Regions from separate parts of the Streptomyces sp. NPDC058955 genome, predicted to be linked through region 3. Evidence: riboswitches for the same ligand, from Rfam matches in the RefSeq annotation. Region 3 holds a riboswitch; each other region holds the start of a gene.
The links. A riboswitch is a leader RNA that binds a small molecule or an ion and turns the genes downstream of it on or off. The one in region 3 is predicted to bind thiamine pyrophosphate.
Positions count from the first base shown of each region.

Region 1 (2,192 bases), on a different contig from region 3:
CAAGCAGCTGTCGACGCACTACTTCTCGCGGTACGCGCACGACCCCGCCGCGTGGACCGACATCCCGGCCGCCGCGCGGGAGAAGCTCGCCGGGGAGCTGCTGCCCGACCTGATGTCGGTGGTGCGGCACATCTCGTGCGACGACGACACCACCCGCAAGACGCTCTGGCGGCTGCACGACGGCACGCTCGTCGAGTCGGTGCTCATGCGCTACCCGGACCGGGTGACCATGTGCATCTCCTCGCAGGCCGGCTGCGGCATGAACTGCCCGTTCTGCGCGACCGGGCAGGCCGGTCTCGACCGGAACCTGTCGACCGCCGAGATCGTGCACCAGATCGTCGACGGCATGCGCGCGCTGCGCGACGGCGAGGTGCCCGGCGGCCCGGCGCGGCTGTCGAACATCGTCTTCATGGGCATGGGCGAGCCGCTCGCCAACTACAAGCGGGTCGTCGGCGCCATCCGCCGGCTGACCGACCCGGAGCCGGACGGCCTGGGGCTCTCGCAGCGCGGCATCACCGTGTCCACGGTCGGCCTGGTGCCGGCGATGCTGCGCTTCGCCGACGAGGGCTTCAAGTGCCGGCTCGCGGTCTCGCTGCACGCGCCGGACGACGAGCTGCGGGACACCCTGGTGCCGGTGAACACCCGCTGGAAGGTCCGGGAGGTGCTGGACGCGGCCTGGGAGTACGCCGAGAAGTCCGGGCGCCGGATCTCCATCGAGTACGCCCTCATCCGGGACATCAACGACCAGGCCTGGCGGGGCGACCTGCTCGGCAAGCTGCTCAAGGGCAAGCGGGTGCACGTCAACCTGATCCCGCTGAACCCGACGCCGGGGTCGAAGTGGACCGCGTCCCGCCCGGAGGACGAGAAGGCGTTCGTCGAGGCCATCGCCCGCCACGGCGTGCCGGTGACCGTCCGCGACACCCGCGGCCAGGAGATCGACGGCGCCTGTGGACAGCTGGCCGCCGCCGAACGCTGACCTTGTACTCTGTGCTCGAACACATCTGCATATTCCGACAGGGGAGCGCCACAGCGCTGAGAGTGCGGTAACCGTAGACCGCAGACCCTCTGAACCTCGCCCGGGTCATTCCGGGTAGGAAGTTCGGTCGTAACTCGAGCTGTTGCGCCCTGCCCGCGTCCGGTCCCCGGCCGCGGGCAGGGCCGCGTCTCTTCCTGGTCCCACCCAGGAGGAAGAACCACCATGCACACCAAGAAGGCCGCCGCCGTCGCGCTGGCCGCGGCGCTCGGCGTCACGGGCCTCGCCGCCTGCTCCACCGAGGACGCCCGCGAGGCCGCCGGCAAGTCCGGGACGCCGGCGCCGAAGACCGTGACCCTCGTCAGCCACGACTCCTTCAACGCCTCCAAGGAGGTGCTGGCGGAGTTCACGAAGCGGACCGGCTTCACCGTGAAGGTGCTGAAGGCCGGCGACGCGGGCGAGGCCGTCAACAAGGAGATCCTGACCAAGGGCTCCCCGCAGGGCGACGTCTTCTTCGGCGTCGACAACACCCTGCTCTCCCGCGCCGTCGACAACGGCATCTTCGTGGCGTACGAGGCGAAGGGCGCCGACCGGATCCCGGACACCCTCAAGCTCGACGAGCGGGTCACGCCGATCGACACCGGCGACATCTGCGTCAACTACGACAAGAAGTACTTCGCGGACAAGAAGCTGGCGCCGCCGCAGACCTTCGACGACCTGGCGAAGCCGGCGTACAAGGACCTGCTCGTGGTGGAGAACCCGGAGCGGTCCTCCCCGGGCCTCGGCTTCCTCCTCGGCACGATCGCGCAGTACGGCGACGAGGGCTGGCAGGACTACTGGTCGAAGCTGAAGGCCAACGGCGTGAAGACCGTCGACAGCTGGGAGCTCGCCTACAACCAGGAGTTCTCCGGCTCGGCCGGCGGCAAGGAGGCCAAGGGCGACCGCCCGCTGGTCGTCTCCTACGCCTCCAGCCCGCCGGTCGAGGTGCTCTACGCGGAGCCGCAGCCGAAGGAGGCCCCCACCGGGGTGTCCACCGGCACCTGCTTCCGGCAGACCGAGTTCGCGGGGCTGCTGAACGGGGCGAAGAACCCCGAGGGCGGCAAGGCGCTGATCGACTTCCTGATCTCGAAGAAGTTCCAGGACGACATGCCGCTCCAGATGTTCGTGAACCCGGTGGCGAAGGACGCCGCCCTGCCGGAGCTGTTCACGAAGCACGGCG
Region 1 covers NZ_JBHYKM010000003.1:94,275-96,466, reverse strand. Annotated here, with positions in the region: gene rlmN (23S rRNA (adenine(2503)-C(2))-methyltransferase RlmN) at 1-976, shown strand, start outside; TPP riboswitch at 1,006-1,115, shown strand; gene ACFW1I_RS02380 (thiamine ABC transporter substrate binding subunit) at 1,199-2,192, shown strand, end outside.
Region 1: linked by a shared signal. The riboswitch ahead of ACFW1I_RS02380 (thiamine ABC transporter substrate binding subunit) and the one ahead of thiO (glycine oxidase ThiO) in region 3 are both predicted to bind thiamine pyrophosphate.

Region 2 (2,192 bases), on a different contig from region 3:
TAGTCGTCGGTGTTGCCGCTGAGCGAGGCCCAGCCGATGAAGAAGGACCCGAGCAGTCCGATCAGCAGCAGCGAGATCAGCGTGCCCAGCACCGCGACCGAGGTGCGGGCCGACAGGCCGTGGCACATGTAGAGCGCGAGCAGCATGATCGCGCTCGATCCGACCACCGCTACGATCAGCGGGTTCGAACCCTCCAGGATCGCGGGCAGGATGAAGAGCGTGAGCACCAGGAAGCTCACCGCGAGCGCGATCAGCGCCATCACGCCGCGCATCCGGCCGACGAGCACGACCGCGAGCGCGAAGATGGCGGCGAGGACCGCCATCGGCACCTTCCGGTTCACGTCCGTCACCGAGTACTGCAGGTCCTTCGGGGCGTCGGGGGCGTAGGCGACGACCACGCCCTGGCCCTCCTCCAGCTGGCGCGGGGCGTCCGGCTGCACGATCTCGGTGAACTGCCGGCCCTTGTCCGGACCGCTGGTGACCTCGATCGTCGCCTTCGCGCACTGGCCCTGCTGGGCGTTGACCGCCTCGCGGCCCTGCGGGGTCGTGGTGTCGCCGGTCGGCGGCACCTGCGCCGCGTTCACGTCCTTGCAGTCCACCTGCTCGACCGCCACGACCTTGCCCTGCTCGGTCTGCCGGTCGAAGCCGACCCCGGTCCGCTCGTGCGCCGGCGTGCCACCGGGCCAGAGCACCGCGAGACCGACGACCACGGCGGTGGCGAAGGGGATCAGGACGGCCGCGATGACTCTGCGCAGATGGCGCGAGACGGGCGCGGCGGGCCCGTGGCTGTGGCTGTGACCGTGACCGGAACCGGGGCCGGGACCGTGGTCCGGACCGTACCGGCCGAAGCCGTGCCCGTGCTCGTGGCCCTGGTCGGGGCCGTGCTCGTGGCCGTGCGGATCGGGGGACTGCTGCGGGGAAGTCACCGACCGATCATCGCAAGAACGGTGGGGGCCCACTGTTCAGCACGCCCGGGATGGCGCTAGCCTCGTGACACCTTTGCACACGCGGGAGCTCGGAGCACCGGGCTGAGAGGGCGCTGATCACCGTACGCACGTACGGAAGGAGGCTGCGCCGACCGCCGAACCTGTTACCGGGTAATGCCGGCGTAGGGAGATTCGGTCTCATGACCATTCAGGATGCACGCACGCCTGCCTCCGACCAGAACGACGGCCGGAACGACGGCCAGGGCGAGCGCACGCCGGGCTGGCACAAGGGGTACGTCGAGGGCTCGCGCCCCGACGTCCGGGTGCCGGTCCGTCAGGTGCACCTCACCAACGGCAAGGACGTGACGCTGTACGACACGTCCGGCCCGTACACCGACCCCGCCGTCGACACCGACGTCCGCCGGGGCCTCCTCCCGCTGCGCGAGAACTGGATCATCGCGCGCGGCGACACGGAGGAGTACGCGGGCCGCCCGGTCCGCCCGGAGGACGACGGCATCAAGCACACCTCGCCGCGCGGCGGCGGGCTCAAGAACCTCGACGCGGTCTTCCCCGGCCGCCCGCGGCTGCCCCGCCGGGGCCGCGACGGGCAGGCCGTGACCCAGCTCGCGTACGCCCGCCGGGGCGAGATCACCCCGGAGATGGAGTACGTGGCGATCCGGGAGAACGTCTCCCCCGAGGTCGTCCGCGAGGAGATCGCGGCGGGCCGCGCGGTGCTGCCGGCCAACGTCAACCACCCGGAGATCGAGCCGATGATCATCGGCAAGCGGTTCCTGGTGAAGGTCAACGCCAACATCGGCAACTCCGCCGTCACCTCCTCCATCGAGGAGGAGGTGGAGAAGATGACCTGGGCGACCCGCTGGGGCGCCGACACGGTCATGGACCTGTCCACCGGCCGCAACATCCACACCACCCGCGAGTGGGTGCTGCGCAACTCCCCCGTGCCCATCGGCACCGTGCCGCTCTACCAGGCCCTGGAGAAGGTCGACGGCAAGGCCGAGGAGCTGACCTGGGAGATCTACAAGGACACGGTCATCGAGCAGGCCGAGCAGGGCGTGGACTACATGACCGTGCACGCCGGCGTGCTGCTGCCGTACGTGCCGCTCACCGCGCGCCGCAAGACCGGCATCGTCTCGCGCGGCGGCTCGATCATGGCCGCCTGGTGCCTCGCGCACCACAAGGAGAACTTCCTCTACACGAACTTCGAGGAGCTCTGCGAGATCCTGGCGGCGTACGACGTCACCTACT
Region 2 covers NZ_JBHYKM010000004.1:117,997-120,188, forward strand. Annotated here, with positions in the region: gene ACFW1I_RS03390 (YibE/F family protein) at 1-926, opposite strand, end outside; TPP riboswitch at 998-1,132, shown strand; gene thiC (phosphomethylpyrimidine synthase ThiC) at 1,127-2,192, shown strand, end outside.
Region 2: linked by a shared signal. The riboswitch ahead of thiC (phosphomethylpyrimidine synthase ThiC) and the one ahead of thiO (glycine oxidase ThiO) in region 3 are both predicted to bind thiamine pyrophosphate.

Region 3 (2,192 bases):
CTGGGGGCGCCGCCGGTGCCCATGATGAGCCGGGAGGAGAACTCCGTACCGCCGAGGACGAACACGTCGTCGGACATCGCGCTCAGCCCCCCTGCACCGCGGTCAGGACCTCGACCCGGTCGCCGTCGGCGAGCAGCGTCGTCGCCCACTCGCCGCGCGGCACGACCGCCTCGTTGACGGCGGCGGCGACCCCGGCGGGGGCGGCGGTGAGGGTGGCGACCAGGGAGGCCAGGGAGACGGGGGCGGCGAGCGCGCGCGGCTCGCCGTTCACGGACACGTTCATGCGGGCTGCTCCTGACGTACGGGGAGAGCGGTGGGGAAACGGCGGGGGGAGAAGGGGCGCGCCTCGTCGGGGAGGACGCCCGTGGTGAGCGCCTCCGCCATGACGTCGCCGGTGACGGGGGTGAGGAGGACCCCGTTGCGGTAGTGGCCGGTGGCCAGGTGGAGGCCGGGGAGGGCGCTCGGCCCGAGCAGCGGCGCGTTGTCGGGGGAGCCGGGGCGCAGTCCGGCCAGGGTCTCGGTGAGCGGCAGCTCGGTGAGCCCGGGGACCAGCTCGTGGGCGTCCCGGAGGAGTTCGTACACCCCTCCGGCGGTCACCGTGGTGTCCCAGCCCAGCTCCTCGCTGGTGGCGCCGACGACCAGCTCGCCGTTCTCGCGCGGCACCAGGTAGACGTGGCTGCCGCGGACCACGGCCCGGACGGTGCGGGAGAGGAAGGGGGCGTACGGGGCGGGGATCCGCAGCCGCAGGACCTGGCCCTTCACCGGGCGGACCGGCGGCAGGACCGCCTCGGGCACGCCGGCGAGCCGGCCGCTGAGGCTGCCCGCGGCGAGGACGGTCTGCCCGGCGGACAGCTCGGTGCCGTCGCCGAGGACGACCCCGCGGGCCCGGTCGCGGACCACGGTGAGCCGGTCCGCGAGCGCCCGGTGGAAGACCACCCCGGCCCGCTCGCAGGCGGTGAGCAGCGCGGCGGCCAGCCGCCGCGGGTCGACCTGGTGGTCGCCGTCCACCCGGAGCCCGCCGCGCACCCCGGGCGCCAGCATGGGCTCCAGGCGGCGGCACTCGCGGCCGCTCAGCCATTCGGAGGCGAGTCCGCAGCGGGTCTGGAGGGCGTGCAGCTCGCGCAGGTGGGCCCGGTCGTCGGCGTCGAGCGCGACGGCGAGGGTGCCGCAGGCGCGGTAGCCCACGTCGAGGCCGGTGGCCTCCTCCAGCTCGGCCACGAAGGCGGGGTAGCGGGCGGCGGAGGCGAGGTTGAGCCCGAGGAGGGTCTCCTCGCCGTAGTGCAGTTCGGTGACGGCGGCGAGCATGCCGGCCGCGACCCGGGCGGCGCCGCCGCCCGGCTCGGGGTCGACGACGGCGACGCCCAGCCCGCGCCGGGCCGCCCGCCACGCCGTGACCAGGCCGATGATGCCGCCGCCGACCACGAGGACGTCGGTGGCGCCGCGGGTGGCGCCGTCGATGGTGTCGGATGAACGCATGGGCGTTCCCGCCCCTCCCTTCGCCGGCATGACCCGGATCAGGTTCGTACGGTCGGAGGCCGGCCAGCCTCCCTCTCAGCCCGGTGCGTCCGGGCTCCCGCGAGTGGTGTGTGCCCGCCACCCTAGCCCCCGGCGCCGGAGCGCCACAGGGGACCTCTCTTTCTGACGCACCGTCAGGTGCGTAAGGTGGACGGGTGAGCGAGCAGAAGCAGACCCAGCGGCACGTCGTGATCGTCGGCGCGGGCATGGCGGGCGTCCAGACCGCCGTCGCCCTGCGCGAACAGGGCTTCGAGGGCCCCGTCACCCTCATCGGCGCCGAACCCCACCAGCCCTACGACCGGCCCCCGCTCTCCAAGGCCGTCCTCCTCGGCAAGGCCGAGCACTCCGCCTTCGACGTCGACTTCGAGTCCCTCGGCGTCGACCTCCGCCTCGGCCTCGACGTCACCGGGCTGCGCCCCGCCGGCCGCGAACTCGTCACCGAGGCCGGCCGCTTCCCGTACGACGTCCTCGTCCTCGCCACCGGCGCCCACCCCCTCACCCTCCCCGGCACCGAGGGCGTCCCCGGCGTCCACCTGCTGCGCACCCTCGACGACGCCGTCCGCCTCGGCCCCGTCCTCGCCGGCGGCGGCTCCGTCGTCGTGGTCGGCGCCGGCTGGATCGGCGCCGAGTTCGCCACCGCCGCCCGCGAGGCCGGCTGCGCCGTCACCGTCGTCGAG
Region 3 covers NZ_JBHYKM010000072.1:25,084-27,275, forward strand. Annotated here, with positions in the region: gene ACFW1I_RS24760 (thiazole synthase) at 1-77, opposite strand, end outside; gene thiS (sulfur carrier protein ThiS) at 83-283, opposite strand; gene thiO (glycine oxidase ThiO) at 280-1,476, opposite strand; TPP riboswitch at 1,474-1,587, opposite strand; gene ACFW1I_RS24775 (NAD(P)/FAD-dependent oxidoreductase) at 1,671-2,192, shown strand, end outside.